3 regions of the Arthrobacter sp. FW306-07-I genome follow, and region 1 is predicted to be linked to each of the others. Evidence: riboswitches for the same ligand, from Rfam matches in the RefSeq annotation. Region 1 holds a riboswitch; each other region holds the start of a gene.

Region 1 (4,996 bases):
GCGAGTACCTCGTCAGCGAGGGGATGTACGCCCTGCACATCCCCACCACCCGTTCGCTCGCAGTCGTGGCAACAGGCCGCCAAGTCCGGCGCGACGACATGCTGCCGGGCGCCGTCCTGGCCCGGGTGGCAAGCAGCCACCTGCGCGTGGGCAGCTTCCAGTACGCGCGTGCCACCGAAAACATGGATCTCCTGAAGCGGTTGGCGGACCACGCCATCAGCAGGCATTACCCGCACGCCGCCGACGCCGACAACCCCTACCTTGAGCTGTTCGCCTCGGTCGTCTCGGCCCAGGCGGAATTGGTGGCCCGCTGGATGCTGGTGGGATTCGTGCACGGGGTCATGAATACGGACAACATGACCATTTCAGGGGAGACCATCGACTACGGCCCGTGCGCGTTCATGGACGCGTTCAATCCCGCAGCCGTTTACAGTTCCATCGACGTCAGCGGCCGCTACGCCTACGCGAACCAGCCGGTTCTTGCTGAATGGAACCTTGCCCGGCTCGCCGAGGCGATGCTGCCGCTCATCCATGAAGCCCAGGAGCAGGCGGTTGCGCCCGCAGTGGAGGTGCTCGGCGGCTTCCGGGGCCACTACAGCAGGGCGTGGACCGGTGGCATGAATGCCAAGCTCGGCCTTGGCAGCCGCGGGGGAAGTGACGAGGAAACCACGTCCGCTTTGGTGGACGGCGCCCTTGCCATCCTGAAGGACGGTCCCGTGGACTACACCCTCTTCTTCCGTAACCTGGGCAAGGCCGCCCGTGGCGACCTTCGTCCGGTGCGCGGCATGGTTCTTGATCTGGCTGCGTTTGATTCCTGGGCGGAGCGGTGGCAGGCACTCGAACCGGACGCGGAGCTGATGGACAACGTCAACCCGGCGTACATTCCCAGGAACCACCTCGTGGAGGAGGCATTGGCCGCTGCCACGGCCGGAGACCTGTCACCCTTGCAGCAGCTTTTGGAGGCAGTCAGTGACCCCTTCACCGAGCGGCCCGGGCTGGAACGCTACGCCGAAGGCGCCCCCGAGGACTTCGGCAACTATATGACCTTCTGCGGGACCTGACGGCTGCGGGGGCAGGCGGCGGATGCGACAGGAGGGCGGCAGCCGGATGACCGGCTGCCGCCCTCCTGTCTAATGCCTGCGCTGTTGGGCGCCTGCGGTGATGCGAAGACTAGGCGACGCGGACCGCTGAGTAGCCGCCGAGCCAGCTGATGGAGTGCACCTGGGTGTCGTAGCCGTTCACGCCACCGCTGACAACCTGGCCGTTGCCGGCGTAAACGCCAACGTGGCCGGAGGTGATGATCAGGTCGCCGGGCGCAGGAGCGCCGACCACGGTGCCGTACTGGAAGAACTGGGTGGGGGCAAGATCGCCAACGGACTTGCCCACCGAGCGCAGCGCCTTCTCAACCATGGCAGTGCAGTCCTGCTTGATGCCCAGCTGGCCGTAGGCGTTTGCCAGGATGGCAGCGCCGGTGCCGCTGCCGGTGGGGGCGGACACGGGGGTGGCCGAGGCGTAGGACATGTTCATGCCGGTGTTGGCCGGAGCGGCGGCTGCGGTCTGCACGGGTGCTGCTGCAGGGGCCGGAGCCGGTGCCGGTGCCGCGGTGTAGCCGGCGGCGGGGATCTGGATCTGGTCGCCCGGGTAGATGATCGAGGACAGGCCCAGTCCGTTGGCGGACAGGACGCTGTTCAGGCTGACGCCATTAGCAGACGCAATGGCACCCAGGGTATCGCCGGAAACTACGGTGTGGACGCTGCCTGCTGCCGCTGCCGGGGCCGCAACAGGTGCGGAGTACGCCTGCACGTTGGTCTTTTCCGTGGTGTCAGGGCCGGTGACACCGGCGTGGGCCGGGGCGCCGACGCCGAAGGCAATGCCGGACGCTGCAGCAACTGCGAGCGCGGGGCGGCCCAGCGAGCGGGCCTGGGACTTGGCTGTCACGGCGAGGCCCTCGAGAACAATGGAGCGGGCCGGAGTTGCGCGGTGACGGGCAGTGGTGGAATTTTTTGACACGGTTGATCGCCTCTCCCATGCCTGCGGGGTGAGCTGTCGGGTTCGGGCTGGAGATACCCGGCCGGAAGCAACCCCGTAATGGACGGAGGCGCTATCGACTTAACCCCAAGGCCACAAGTGGCCGCGGAAACTTGGTTCCCCCGTCCCTGCCAGCTGGAGCGGTTGTATCCCATGATCAGTGGCAGGGCTCGGCATACTGATGGGAATGTCCCGTCTGAGAGGGACACCTGAAGACCATAACCCACATGCGGTGGCATTGTCACATTTGGATAACATACGAGGTTCCCCTCTCGAATTCCGCAAACGTTTGGACGTTACGGCTGTTACCGGTGTCGACCTCGGCTAATAGCCGGGCTTGCAGGATAGGTAACGGCCCGGACACGGACACGGGATGTTTGCCGCGGCTCCATCGCACTGGCCGTTTCCATTCAGGCGCTCCGCGATCCGACCGCTAGGCTGTTTGTATGCCAGATTTCGACCGGTTCCGGGTACTGCTCGAAGAGGAGCGGGCGCGGCGCCTGGAGTTGCTGCCGGCGCTGCGGGCTGACATCCAGGCAGCGAATTCGGCCCGGCAGGACTCCAATGTCGATGACGAGCACGATCCCGAAGGGGCCACGATCGCGTTTGAGCTCTCGCAGGCTTCGGCGCTCCTGAAGCAGAGCTCGGCCGGCCTGGACCAGATTGACGCGGCGCTGGCCCGCCTGGCAGCGGGGACCTATGGAGCCTGCGCCGTGTGCGGGGAGCCCATTGCGGAGGGCAGGCTGGAAGCGCGCCCCTGGACACCGTTTTGTATCCGCCACGCCTCGTCCGGTCGGGGACGATGACTGGCCCTGCGGATGTGGTGTCCGCGGCGGCGGAGTTCGTTGACCGGACCCTCCAGAACGAGGGCGCCTGGTACCGGGCGGACGACGTCGGGAACCGGCTTGGCTGGGTGCTGGACTCTTACGGTTCCTCCATCGGAGCGGTGCGCGGCACGGTGCGCGATGCCCTGCGCAAATTCAAGAACCTGGACCACGACACCACGGTGATGCTTGCGTCCACCCTGTGGGGACAGCCCCGGCCCGGCTCCCGCCCCGTGTTTGAGCGCCGGTTGGCGGCCGTGGTGCTGCTGCAGTCACGGGTGCGGCTGCTCAGGCACTCGGACCTGACCCGGCTGGAAGGCTTCCTTCGTTCTGCCCAGGCTGCAGACCTGATCCAGCCCCTCCTGGGCGACGTCCTGGTGCCGCTGCTGTCCGGCCTCGGGGAGCGCGAGCGGCAGCGGGCCAACGCGGTCCTGGCTCGGTGGCGGGACGACCCCGACCCGCAGCTTCAGGCGGCGGCAGCCGCCCTTGAAAAAGATTTGACCCTTTGACCTCGAAACCGGGAGATCCGCATGAATGAGCACTTTGACCTTGACCGTTTTGTTGCCGCGCAAAACAGCGGCGGCACCTATGACCAGGCGCTGGGGGAGCTGCAGGTCGGCAGGAAGTCCGGCCACTGGATGTGGTTCGTCTTCCCGCAGATTTCCGGGTTGGGGCAGAGCGCAATGTCCCGCAAATACGCCATCTCCTCACTCGCAGAGGCCCGTGCCTACCTGGATCATGAGGTACTGGGGCCGCGGCTCCTGGAGTGCGCCCTGGTCCTGGCCAACCATGCAGACCAGTCCGCGGAGGACATCTTCGGCGGCATCGATGCCAGGAAGCTGCGGTCGTCCATGACACTGTTTCTCCGGGCGGCACCCGGAGAAACAGTGTTCAAGACTGTCCTGGCCCAGTTCTTCGACGGCGAGCCTGACCCTGCCACCGATGAGATCCTGGCTGGCCAGGCCGCTGGCTGACGCCGGGTTGGCGGATCAGCCAGGCCCGGGGAACCGGCTAGGGCGTGGGGCTGCCGCCGTTGACGTTCAGTGTTTCCCCTACCACGTAGCTGGACTCGGGTGAAGCCAGGAAGACGTAGGCGGGTGCCAGCTCCGCGGGCTGTCCTGCCCGGCCCAGGGGAGTCGACTGGCCGAATTCCGGCAGCTGCTCCTTGGGCTGGCCGCTGCTGACCTGCAATGGCGTCCAGATGGGACCCGGGGCCACGGCATTCACCCGGATTCCCTTGGGTGCCAGCTGCTGTGCCAGTCCCTTGGTGAAGTTGTTGATGCTGGCCTTGGTGGTGGCGTAGTCCACCAGGGTGGGGGACGGGTTGTACGCCTGGATGGAGGTGGTGTTGATGATGGTTGAGCCGGCCGGCATGTGCGGGACGGCGGCCTTGGTCAACCAGAACATCGCATACACGTTGGTCTTGAGGGTGTGGTCGAACTGCTCGTCGGTGATGTCCTGCAGGTCCTCCTGGGCCACCTGCTTCCCGGCGTTGTTGACCAGGATGTCCACCCCGCCCAGCACGGCAACCGCCGTATCAACGACTTCCCGGCATGTGGCGGAATCCTTGAGGTCGCCCGGCACCTTGACGGCCTTGCGGCCCGCGGCCTCGATGATCCCGGCGATGCGGGAGGCATCCTCCTCTTCCTGGGGCAGGTAGGAAAGGACGACGTCGGCGCCTTCCCTTGCAAAGGCAATGGCAGTTGCGGCGCCGATGCCTGAGTCCGCGCCGGTCACGATGGCGCGGCGGCCTTCCAGCCGTCCCGTTCCGCGGTACGTTTCTTCGCCCAGGTCAGCCTTGGGTGTCAATTCGGCGTCGAGGCCCGGCTCGGGCTGGTGCTGCTTTGGCGGGGAAATCTTTTCGTAGGCAGTCACGGGATTACGGAAGGTGTACTGGTCAGTCATGGTGGTCCTCCTGTTCGTGCGGACTCGGGCTGGTTCGTCGCCCCGGAAATTGAAGCAGCCTGCGATCCATGGATCACAGTGAGCCAAAAAGCTAAGCATGCTTACCGTTCCCAGCCTAGGCAATGTAACCCCGCCCTGCCAAGCGGTCCTTCGGCGTGGCCGCGTCAGTCCCGCCGTACTTCGACCAGCCTGACCTCCGCCAACCGCCCGCCGTCGACCACGGCTTCCATGAATGTGCA
Region 2 (4,996 bases), 1.6 Mb from region 1:
AGCCGCACCTTTACCGCGAGGCTGGCCACGTCCTTTGCCAGGCACAACGAAAACGGCGCCGTCCGGGATAAACCCGGGCGGCGCCGTCGTACGTCAAGCGTGCCAGCGTAGGGACAGGGCCTAATGGTCCACTGTGCCTACTTGCGCAGCTCGCCCACCACGTAGTCAATGCTGGCAAGCAGGGCCGAGACGTCGCTGGGCTCGATGGCCACGAAGGTGGCGATGCGCAGCTGGTTGCGGCCCAGCTTCCGGTAGGGCTCGGTGTCCACGATGCCGTTGGCGCGCAGGATCTTGGCCACTGCGGCGGCGTCCACCGACTCGTCGAAGTCGATGGTGGCGATGACGTTGGAGCGTTCCTCCGGCTTGGCAACGAACGGGGTGGCGAAATCGGAAGCCTCGGCCCAGCTGTAGATGCGTCCGGCTGAATCGGCGGTACGTGCAGCCGCGAAATCCAGGCCGCCGTTGGAATTCAGCCACTGCACCTGGGCATCCAGGGTCACCAGCGTGGACAGCGAGGGCGTGTTGTAGGTCTGGTTCAGGCGGGAGTTGTCAATGGCAGTCTGGAGGTCCAGGAAGTCCGGGATCCAGCGGCCGCTGGCCTTGATGCGGGCGGCCCGGTCAAGAGCGGCGGGGGAGAACAGGCCAAGCCAGAGGCCGCCGTCAGAGGCGAAGTTCTTCTGGGGCGCGAAGTAGTAGACGTCGCTCTGGGCAACGTCCACATCCAGGCCGCCGGCAGCCGAGGTGGCGTCCACCAGGACAAGCGATCCCTCGTCGACTCCGGAAACCCGCTGGACCGGGGCTGCCACACCGGTGGAGGTCTCATTCTGAGGCCAGGCATAAACGTCCACCCCGGCCTCGGCCTGTGCCATTGGTCGGGTGCCGGGCTCGGACTTGATGATCGAGGAGGCTTCCAGGAAAGGTGCCTTGTTGGTGGCCGCAGCGAACTTGGACCCGAACTCGCCAAAGGAGAGGTGCTGGGCCTTCTTCTCCACCAGGCCGAAGCTCGCGATATCCCAGAAAGCAGTGGAGCCGCCAACGCCAAGGACAACCTCGTAGCCTTCCGGGGCGCGGAAGAACTGGCTCAGCCCTTCACGGACGGACCCCACCAAGTTCTTGACCGGGGCTTGGCGGTGAGAGGTGCCGAGGATGGTTTTGGACGCTGCGGCGAGGGCATCGATCTGTTCCTGCCGGACCTTTGACGGACCGGCACCGAACCGTCCGTCCTTGGGCAGGAGGTCGGCGGGAATCGTGATGCTGGTGTCGCTCACAGGTGCTCCAATTTCGGCGGGGACGAACGCTTTGGTCCGCACGGGCGGGTTGTGGTGGCCGGCAGCCGGGCGGCGGCTGTGCCATAGGCCTTTTCCATTCTGCCTGAACAGCGGCGCTGGGCGGCAACCGGCAGCGGCAAAGTCCAGACACTGAGACAACGCGGCGGGCGTGCAAGTGTCCCGCGTGTGCAACCCTTCCGCGTGCACCTGTTGCGGCTCCCCCTGGGGCCGCGGCTATTCGGACAAAGTCAAAATAGGCTAAGCTTTCCCCCGGACTACCTCGCGGGAAGAGGCGATACGGTGGGACAACGCAAGGTACTGCGCTCGAGGAGCTGAGCTGGATGACGGATCTGATCGACACTACGGAGATGTACCTCAGGACCATCCTGGAGCTTGAGGAAGAAAACATCGTCGCCCTCCGGGCCCGTATTGCCGAGCGCTTGCGCCACTCCGGCCCCACCGTCTCCCAGACCATCGGCAGGATGGAGCGCGATGGGCTCGTTGTTGTCTCTGGTGACAGGCATTTGGAGCTCACTGACACCGGGCGCAAGCGCGCCACGGAGGTGATGCGCAAGCACCGGCTGGCCGAACGCCTGCTGGCGGACGTCATCGGGCTGGACTGGGCCTACGTCCACGATGAAGCCTGCCGCTGGGAACATGTGATGAGTGAGCGGGTGGAGCGCCGCATCTACGAGATGCTGGACCACCCCACCGAATCCCCGTACGGCAACCCCATCCCGGGCCTTGCCGCGCTGGGCGGCCGGCCGGCCCCCGGCTTCGGTGACGGCGCCATCAGCCTGGTGGAGGCGATGAAGAGCTACGTGCCTGCTTCCGGCGTGACCATCAGCCGCCTCGCGGAGCCGATCCAGGTGGAGCCGGAGCTGCTGTCGCAGTTGGACGAAGGCGGAATCCGGCCCGGCGCTGCAGTGGCCCTGGAGCGCGTGGGCGACTACATCTCGGTGCGGGTGGCCGGGATTGAAGGAGCGCTGGAGCTTCCGCCGGAGGTTGCCGCACACGTCTTTGTGGCCGTCAAGCAGGGCTGAAGCGAAACTTCCATACCCCGGACCTGCCCTTCCAGCCAAAGATAACGGAATTGTTACCTAGGGTCTTAAGCCCCTATAGTAGAACCAGTCGTTTGAAACTTAAGCGTTACCTGATCCGGAGCCGAGCTCTGCCAGCGGATCGGGTGCACGAGTCGTTACTGGCAGAGGCGGGGGAACCACAAGCGGCAGCGGGGGACTGCCTTGGGGTGAAGTCCGTCAGCAGCAAGCCTCTCCAGTGAAGGATTCTTCCGGGAATACCCCTGCGCAGAAGCTTGCCCTTGGCGGGCCGGGTCTTTGATCTCTCTGACCCGAATCCGACAGCTAACTCCGCAGGCTTTTCCAGAGAGGAACCCTTCTTGACCATGCACACCCCCCGGGGACGCCGCCGTGCTGCCGGCCCCCCTTCGGCGCCGCGGGTTGTCGAAGTTGTCGCAGCGGAGCGCCCCCGCGACCTCCATCGCGACGCCCGCCGCCGCCGGGGTCCGTTCCGCCAGATGACGGAGTTTGCCGCTGCCAGCGGCATCGGCCAGAAGGCCGGCATTGCCCTGGCAGCCACCGGCCTGGTGCTGACCGTGACCGTGCCCGCCACAAGTCCCGTTATGGCCACTGATGCCGCCGGCAGCGCCCCGCTTGCAGCCTCCTCAGTCACGCCGCAGCCCGAGATCTCGGCCGACATCGGTGCCCAGATCGACTTCAGCCGGTCCGCCGTGGTGACCCAGGCGGACCCGGACGGGAAGCTAAAGCAACTGCTGAGTGCCCAGTCGGCCGGCTCCGTGACGCGTGCCGCGTCAGCCGGCACCCTGGCTGCACCGCTGGCATCCCTTGCCACCGCTTCCCCCTTCGGTTATCGGGTCAGCCCGATTACTGGAGGCTCGGGCGACTTCCACCGGGGCCAGGACTTCGTGGCGCAGTGTGGGACATCCGTCCTGGCGGCCGCCACGGGTACCGTGACCTTCGCGGGCTGGCATCAGTTCGGCGGCGGAAACCGAGTGGTCATCGACCACGGGAACGGGCTGGAAACCACGTACAACCACCTGTCGTCCTTCAATGTGAAGGTGGGCCAGACCGTCTCCCGCGGGGACGTGGTGGCGCTGAGCGGCACCACTGGTGCGTCCACCGGCTGCCACCTGCACTTCGAAGTCCAGGTCAATGGCGAAGTGGTCGATCCCATGGGCTGGTTGTAACCGAATGATTGCGCACTCTCAGATCGCCGTGACTAGCCGTGACCTGAATGTGACATTGAAACAAAACTGCTGTACCGTCTAACTCGCGTCAACTTTTCCGAAGTTGACGCTCTTGAGTGGATTGCCTAACTCTGCCACCGCTCAAGGTCCGTTCGCATTTCATCGTCTGGCAGGGGCGGGGGAACCAATTTCGGCCTTCATCCAGAAGGCCTTGGGGTTAAGTCACAAGCTTCCCAGGAAGCAGCGTGGCCGGGTGACTCCCATCCGAATCCGACAGCTCACCTCGCAGGCATTGGGAGAGGCTACCTTCGTGTCTTCACGCCATAATTCTGCGCGCCACCGTGCGCAAACGGTTCGCACCAACCCCTTGGATGCCGTTTCCAAGGCCGTGAGTGCAAATGCCGGGACCGTAGGCCGCCAGGCTGCCGTTGTGGCAGCCGCCTCGGGCCTGATCCTGAGCATGGGCCTGCCGGCCACTGCTGCTGATACCACTGCCGGTGTCTCAGCTTCCACTGAGTCCGGTTCGGCCCAAACGGCCCTCGCCGTCACCGCTGCCCCCACCGCCACGGTTTCCTTTGAACGTCCCGTGGTCAAAACCGCCGCTGCTCCCAAGGTGCAGCCGGTGCGTACCCAGTCCACCGACACGGCCAACGCTGCTGCTGCTGCCGGCCAGGACGCCGCGCCGGCCGCCAAGACCGCCCAGACCGTCTCCTCGGCGGCGACCTCGGGCATCGCAGCCATTGCCTACACCGGCATCGGCCACTCGTACGTGTGGGGCGGCACCAGCCCCGTCACCGGCTGGGACTGCTCCGGGTTCGTGCAGTGGGTTTACGCCCAGGCAGGCATCAGCATTCCCCGCACCAACGCGTGGAGCATCATGACCCCCACCTCCGCGCCGCAGCCGGGTGACCTGGTTGTCCAGAACGGTGGCGCCCACGTTGGCATCTACGTCGGCAACGGCATGATGATCAGCGCACTCAACCCCTCACAGGGCACGCTGCTCCACTCGCCTGCAGCCACCGGTACCTCGTCGTACTACCACCTCAACAAATAGTTCTTGGGCTCCGTGCTCCAAGGGCTATTTCTTTGCCCAAAGCTTCTTCGCTAGAAACCACATCCCCGTTCGGGACGCGCCGGCGTACCCCCAAGATGCCGGCGCGTCCAACACACTTTGCCTGCCTACCTGCGGTTGCAAGGAAAACGAAAGAGAGAACTGATGACGACTCGTGCTACCGCACGGCACCGCGCCGAGGTCACCAAGACCAACTCGATCGCTGTCATTGCCAAGGCTGTCAGCGACAACGCCGGGGGCATGGGCCGCCAGGCTGCGGTCATCGCCGCCGCTTCCGGCCTGGTCCTGACCAGCGGCATTGCGGCCAACGCCGCCGATGCCAACGTCAAGCGCGACTCTGCTCCCGCCTCCGCGCTGGAAGTTGAATCCGCCGTCGACGCCCCGATTTCCGCCGCTTCCACCATTGCGATCAGCTTCGAGAAGCCAGCT
Region 3 (4,996 bases), 1.8 Mb from region 1:
CCCGTTGGTTTCGGCCGGAACCCAGCACATCGCCGTCGGGCCCAATCACCACGGCGCCGATGGGCACGTCCTCCGTGGTGAGGGCCCGCCGGGCCTCAGTCAAGGCAAGGCCCATCCAGGCGTTGTGTTTCTTTTCGGGCAACGGCATGGCTCAATGATAGTTTCGAGAGATACTAAGCTTGCGTACTTTTCCTGGGAGGCATGATGAGCAGAGTCCACGAGCGGATGGACAGATGGTTCAAGCCCTACGCCGCCCTCTGGCTGACCCTGATCATCGGTGGGACGGTGGTTGTCATCATGGCTCTTGCCGGCGCCGAGGTTTATGACGACGTGGTGGGCAAGGACGGGCTCGCGAACCTCGATGTTCCGGCCCTCCAGTACGCTGAGTCGCTGCGAAACCCGGGCCTTGATGCTTTTGCCACCGGCTTCACCAACATCGGCGGCGGCATCGGTATGCCCATCCTCGCCAGCATCCTTACCGCGTGGCTGACGTTCCTGAGCCGGACCTGGCGCCCACTCCTCCTGGTGGGCGGTGCGGCAACCGTCTCCATCCTCGCCACCACGTTCGGCAAGAAACTTGTGGGCAGGACCCGGCCGGACCACGCCGATGCAGTCCCGCCTTACGAGGATTCGCCGTCGTTCCCCAGCGGCCATACCCTCAACACCACCGTGGTCATCAGTGTCCTCCTGTACGTTCTTTGCCTGCAGTTCCACCAACTCTGGGTCAGGGTCACGGCAATCACGGCCGGCGTGATTTTCATCATTGCCATGGGGCTGAGCAGGGTATTCCTGGGCCACCACTGGTTGACCGACGTCATGGCCGGCTGGACGCTGGGGCTGGCCTGGGTGGCCATCGTGATCCTGGCGCATCGGTTGTTCCACCTGTTGAGGCGCAAGCAGCATGCGGGTCCGGCCCCCACGTTCGATCGTCCCGTGGTGCGGGACGTCGTCCTCGAATCCGTGCACGACGGCGGCGATGCCGGCAAGCAGGGCGCGTCCGGCAGCCGAGGCAAGGACACCGCCGGATGATAGTTTTGGGGGATGCGCACTCTCGTTGTTGACCACCCCCTGGTCGCCCACAAGCTCACCGTCCTGCGGGACAAGAACACGCCGTCGCCGGTATTCCGCCAGCTGACGGAAGAGCTGGTGACCCTGCTGGCTTACGAAGCCACGCGGGAGGTCCGCACGGAGCCCGTCACCATCCAGACGCCAGTCAGCACCACCATCGGCACGGCATTCACCAAGCCCACACCGCTGGTGGTTCCCATTCTGCGTGCCGGCCTGGGAATGCTGGAGGGCATGACCAAGCTGGTCCCCACGGCCGAGGTGGGCTTCCTGGGTATGGCCCGGGACGAGGAAACGCTGGACATCATCACCTATGCCGAGCGCCTTCCGGAGGACCTGACGGGCCGCCAGGTCTTCGTGCTGGACCCCATGCTGGCCACCGGCGGCACCCTGCGTGAGGCCATCAAGTTCCTGTTCAAGCGGGGCGCTTCCGACGTCACCTGCATCTGCCTGCTGGCTGCCCCTGAAGGCCTGGCACGGCTGGAAGAGGAACTCTCGGGCGCGAACGTGCACATCGTCCTGGCCTCCATCGACGAGAAGCTCAACGAGAAGTCCTACATCGTTCCCGGCCTGGGCGACGCCGGCGACCGGCTCTACGGCATCGCAGGGTAGTTTTTACCCTTTTTCAATCGGTGTGCCGCCGCTAGCCTGTGCGGATGGACTGGAAACTCGAACTTGTCTTTGTCCCTGTATCCGACGTTGACCGCGCCAAGGACTTCTATGTCAACAAGGTGGGCTTCAACGCGGACTACGACGAGCGGCCGTCGGACCACGTGCGCTTCGTACAGCTGACGCCGCTCGGCTCTGCCTGCTCCATCTGCATGGGCGAGGGGCTTTTGGACGCCCCTCCCGGCACGGGAACCACCCTCCAGATGGTGGTCGACGACATCCAAAAGGCGCATGACCACCTGAAGAACAATGGTGTGGACGTCAGTGACATCGAAGTGCTGCCTTGGGGCCACTTCGTTTACTTCGCCGACCCGGACGGCAATAAGTGGGCCGTCCAGTACATCCCTTGGCGGAATGCCGGGCAGGATGCAGCTCAGGCCGGCAGTACGCCCAGCAACGCTTAAAACAGACCGCGGGCCGCATCGTGATGATGCGGCCCGCGGTCTGTCGCTGGAATCCCCGGCGTTACCCCGTGGCCAAGGCGTACGACGGCGGGTGGCGGGAGACGCCGTCGGCTGTCCTTGGAGCCGGGAGGTTCAGCTGAAGGTTTCCCTTTGCGGCGCTATGCCAGGGAGAGGTGCCTAGTACCAGTTGTGCGCCAGGTGGAAGTTCAGCGCACCGCACGGAGACTGGTAGCTCTTCTTGATGTAATCCAGGCCCCAGTTGATCTGCGTGCGGTAGTTGGTCAGGTAGTCAGCGCCGGCGCTGGCCATCTTCTCTGCAGGCAGGGACTGGACGATGCCGTAGGCGCCGCTGCTGGGATTCGTGGCCGTGGTGGTCCAGTCGGACTCCTTGGTCCACAGCGTCTGCAGGCACTGCATCTGGTCAGGTCCCCAGCCAAAGGTTGCCAGCTGGCCGGCAGCATAAGCCTGGGCACCGGCGGGATCATTCACCGCGACGACGGGTGCCGGCGCAGGTGCAGGAGCGGGTGCCGGAGCCGGGGCAGGTGCCGGGGCGGGTGCCGGAGCCGCGGCAGGTGCCGGGGCTTCCGCTGCGGGGGCCGCCGGTGCAGGCGCGGGGGCTGGTTCCGCTGCCTGGGGGGCTACGCTGATTGCCGCCGGAACGGACACTGCCGGGTTGGAGCGGATTTCGCTCTTCTCGATGCTCATTTGGGCATCGGCCGCTGCCGTGGAAGAGTTTGATTCGGTGGATGACACCGGGGTCATGCTGCTGGTTGCCTGGCCTGCCGCGCCTACCCCCACGAGCACCGCGCAGGATGCTGCAAGGATCCCGGCACGCACGCCCAGGCTGGTCTTCTTTGCTGGTTTCTTGGCCGGTTCCTGCTGTGCCAGATGTTTACCCTTGGCATGCAGGCATGCTTCTGCCGTGTTTTTGGACATGATTGATCGCCTCTCACACCTGCGGAGTTAGCTGTCGGGTTCGGATGAGGGCATCCGGCCGCACGGAAAGATCACGTACGTGCTTAACCCCAAGGGCGTTCATCGCCCGGGACGGTGGGTCCCCCGCCTCTGCCGTTGCTCAATCGGAATCCGGGGAAGCGGCAGAGCTTGGCGTCAACCCGGGATATGCGGCCCGAACGGGAGCCGCACCCAATCGACGGTACAGGAAAAGCGAAGCAAAGTCACATTTAGGTAACGGAAGTCACGGCCTCCAGCGCGCCGGCTTGCTTCTGGCGTGCGGTCGAATCGTTACGTTCAGGACACCAGGCCGTGTTGTTACCCTGCCAGGAGGTAGATAGTGGTGCCGCCGATGCTCTGCGCACTGAAGTTCTGCGAAACCCACTCGGCGATCCGGCCGGCGGCATCCGAACCGGAGCTGGACGGCATAGCCCGCCGGCAATGAAGTAGTGGATTTTTCCCTGCGCGACGAGGTCTTGGAACTGCGCCAGGGTGGGGGAGGGGTCGGTGCCGTTGAAGCCGCCCACGTCCATCACCGGCAGTTCCGTGGCGAGCTGGTACCCGGCGGCATTGTTGGAGCCCACTACCGCTGCTGCCCAGGTGTAATTGGTTGCACCGTCTTTGAGCGCGGCCACAAGATCCGCTGATGGAGTAGGTGCGCCGAGGAGGCCACCGAGTCCGCCGCCGGGCCTGCCCCCGAAGTTAGCGCCGTCAGGGTTTGTTCCGGCCGGGGCGGCCTGCTGCTGGGAACCCTGCTGCTGGAAGCCCTGCCCCGTGGGACCTTGGCCCGTGACGCCCTGTCCGGCGCCCCGGCCCGAAGGGCTCCGGCCGGTCGAACTGAAGCCTCCCGGTCCGCGGCCGCCGGCGCCTAAGCCCGAGGCTGGCCCCGCACTGACGATCGCCCCGCTGTGTGCCGTAGCCGCGGTGGTGACGGAGTAGGCCAGCGGACCGGCGAGCGACGCAGCGATGGCAAGGGCCGCCGTCGTCCGCTGCATGGAAGCCAAGCGCAGGAACTTGCCCAGCCCAATGCCTGCTGCGGCTGCCAAACCTCCGCCGAGCACCAGCCAGCGCAGCCAAGGGCCGTAGGCGGACGTGGTTCCCAGCAGGTAGAAGGCCGTAAGCGATGCCACGGCCACTGCTGAAGCGAGGAAGATGCGGGCAGCAGTTTGCCTGCGGCGCTGCCACAGGAGAACGCTGCCCAGGCCTGCCATTCCGGCGATTCCCGGTGCCAGTGCCACCGCGTAGTAGGGGTGGATGATGCCGGCCATGAAGCTGAACACCAGGCCCGTTACCAGGACCCACGAGCCCCAGATGATGACGGAAGCGCGGACAACATCTGTTCGCGGTGCCCGCCGCCCCACCCACAGCAGCCCCGCCGCAAGGATGAGTGCGGACGGCAGCAGCCATGCGATCTGGCCGCCGAACTCGCTGTTGAACATCCGGAACAGGCCCGGAACGCCCCAGCCGTTGCCACCGCCCACACTGCCCGTTTCGTCGCCCGTGAGCCGGCCCAGGCCGTTGTAGCCCAACGTCAGATCCAGGATGGAGTTGTTCTGGGATCCGCCAATGTAGGGCCGCATGTTCGCCGGCGTCAGCTCGACGGCCAGCAGCCACCAGCCGGCAGAAACCACCATCGCTGCTCCCGCGGCTGCCAGACGGATCAACCGCCGCCGGGTGCCGCCCGGAGCTGCCACCATGTAGGCGAGGGCGAACCCCGGAACCACCAGCAGGACCAGAAGCTGCTTGGCGAGAAACCCAAAGCCCAGGAATACCCCGGCCAGCAGGAGCCACCGAGGCCGGTCCTCCTGGACCGCGCGGAGGAACCCGTACGCGGCTGCTGTCATCAGCAGCACCAGCAGGGCGTCCGGGTTGTTGAACCGGAACATCAGGGTGGCAACCGGGGT

The links. Region 1 has a riboswitch for cyclic di-AMP ahead of LFT46_RS11150 (C40 family peptidase). Riboswitches for the same ligand answer to the same signal wherever they lie in the genome.
Region 2: it holds a riboswitch for cyclic di-AMP, as region 1 does, so the genes downstream of both, LFT46_RS04090 (M23 family metallopeptidase) here and LFT46_RS11150 (C40 family peptidase) in region 1, are expected to answer to the same signal.
Region 3: it holds a riboswitch for cyclic di-AMP, as region 1 does, so the genes downstream of both, LFT46_RS03110 (hypothetical protein) here and LFT46_RS11150 (C40 family peptidase) in region 1, are expected to answer to the same signal.

Annotation. Positions count from the first base shown of each region.
Region 1 is NZ_CP084550.1:2,415,822-2,420,817, reverse strand. Features, by position in the region: gene LFT46_RS11155 (protein adenylyltransferase SelO) at 1-1,061, shown strand, start outside; gene LFT46_RS11150 (C40 family peptidase) at 1,171-2,010, opposite strand; cyclic di-AMP (ydaO/yuaA leader) riboswitch at 2,014-2,184, opposite strand; gene LFT46_RS11145 (TraR/DksA family transcriptional regulator) at 2,475-2,834, shown strand; gene LFT46_RS11140 (DNA alkylation repair protein) at 2,831-3,361, shown strand; gene LFT46_RS11135 (DUF1810 domain-containing protein) at 3,383-3,826, shown strand; gene LFT46_RS11130 (glucose 1-dehydrogenase) at 3,864-4,757, opposite strand; gene LFT46_RS11125 (metallophosphoesterase family protein) at 4,922-4,996, opposite strand, start outside.
Region 2 is NZ_CP084550.1:864,275-869,270, forward strand. Features, by position in the region: gene LFT46_RS04075 (DUF3027 domain-containing protein) at 1-2, shown strand, start outside; gene serC (phosphoserine transaminase) at 138-1,268, opposite strand; gene LFT46_RS04085 (metal-dependent transcriptional regulator) at 1,610-2,311, shown strand; cyclic di-AMP (ydaO/yuaA leader) riboswitch at 2,452-2,663, shown strand; gene LFT46_RS04090 (M23 family metallopeptidase) at 2,674-3,495, shown strand; cyclic di-AMP (ydaO/yuaA leader) riboswitch at 3,624-3,801, shown strand; gene LFT46_RS04095 (C40 family peptidase) at 3,926-4,549, shown strand; gene LFT46_RS04100 (NlpC/P60 family protein) at 4,712-4,996, shown strand, end outside.
Region 3 is NZ_CP084550.1:634,575-639,570, forward strand. Features, by position in the region: gene LFT46_RS03090 (nucleoside deaminase) at 1-148, opposite strand, end outside; gene LFT46_RS03095 (phosphatase PAP2 family protein) at 205-1,029, shown strand; gene upp (uracil phosphoribosyltransferase) at 1,042-1,677, shown strand; gene LFT46_RS03105 (glyoxalase superfamily protein) at 1,722-2,138, shown strand; gene LFT46_RS03110 (hypothetical protein) at 2,316-3,074, opposite strand; cyclic di-AMP (ydaO/yuaA leader) riboswitch at 3,080-3,240, opposite strand; gene LFT46_RS03115 (ArnT family glycosyltransferase) at 3,323-4,996, opposite strand, start outside.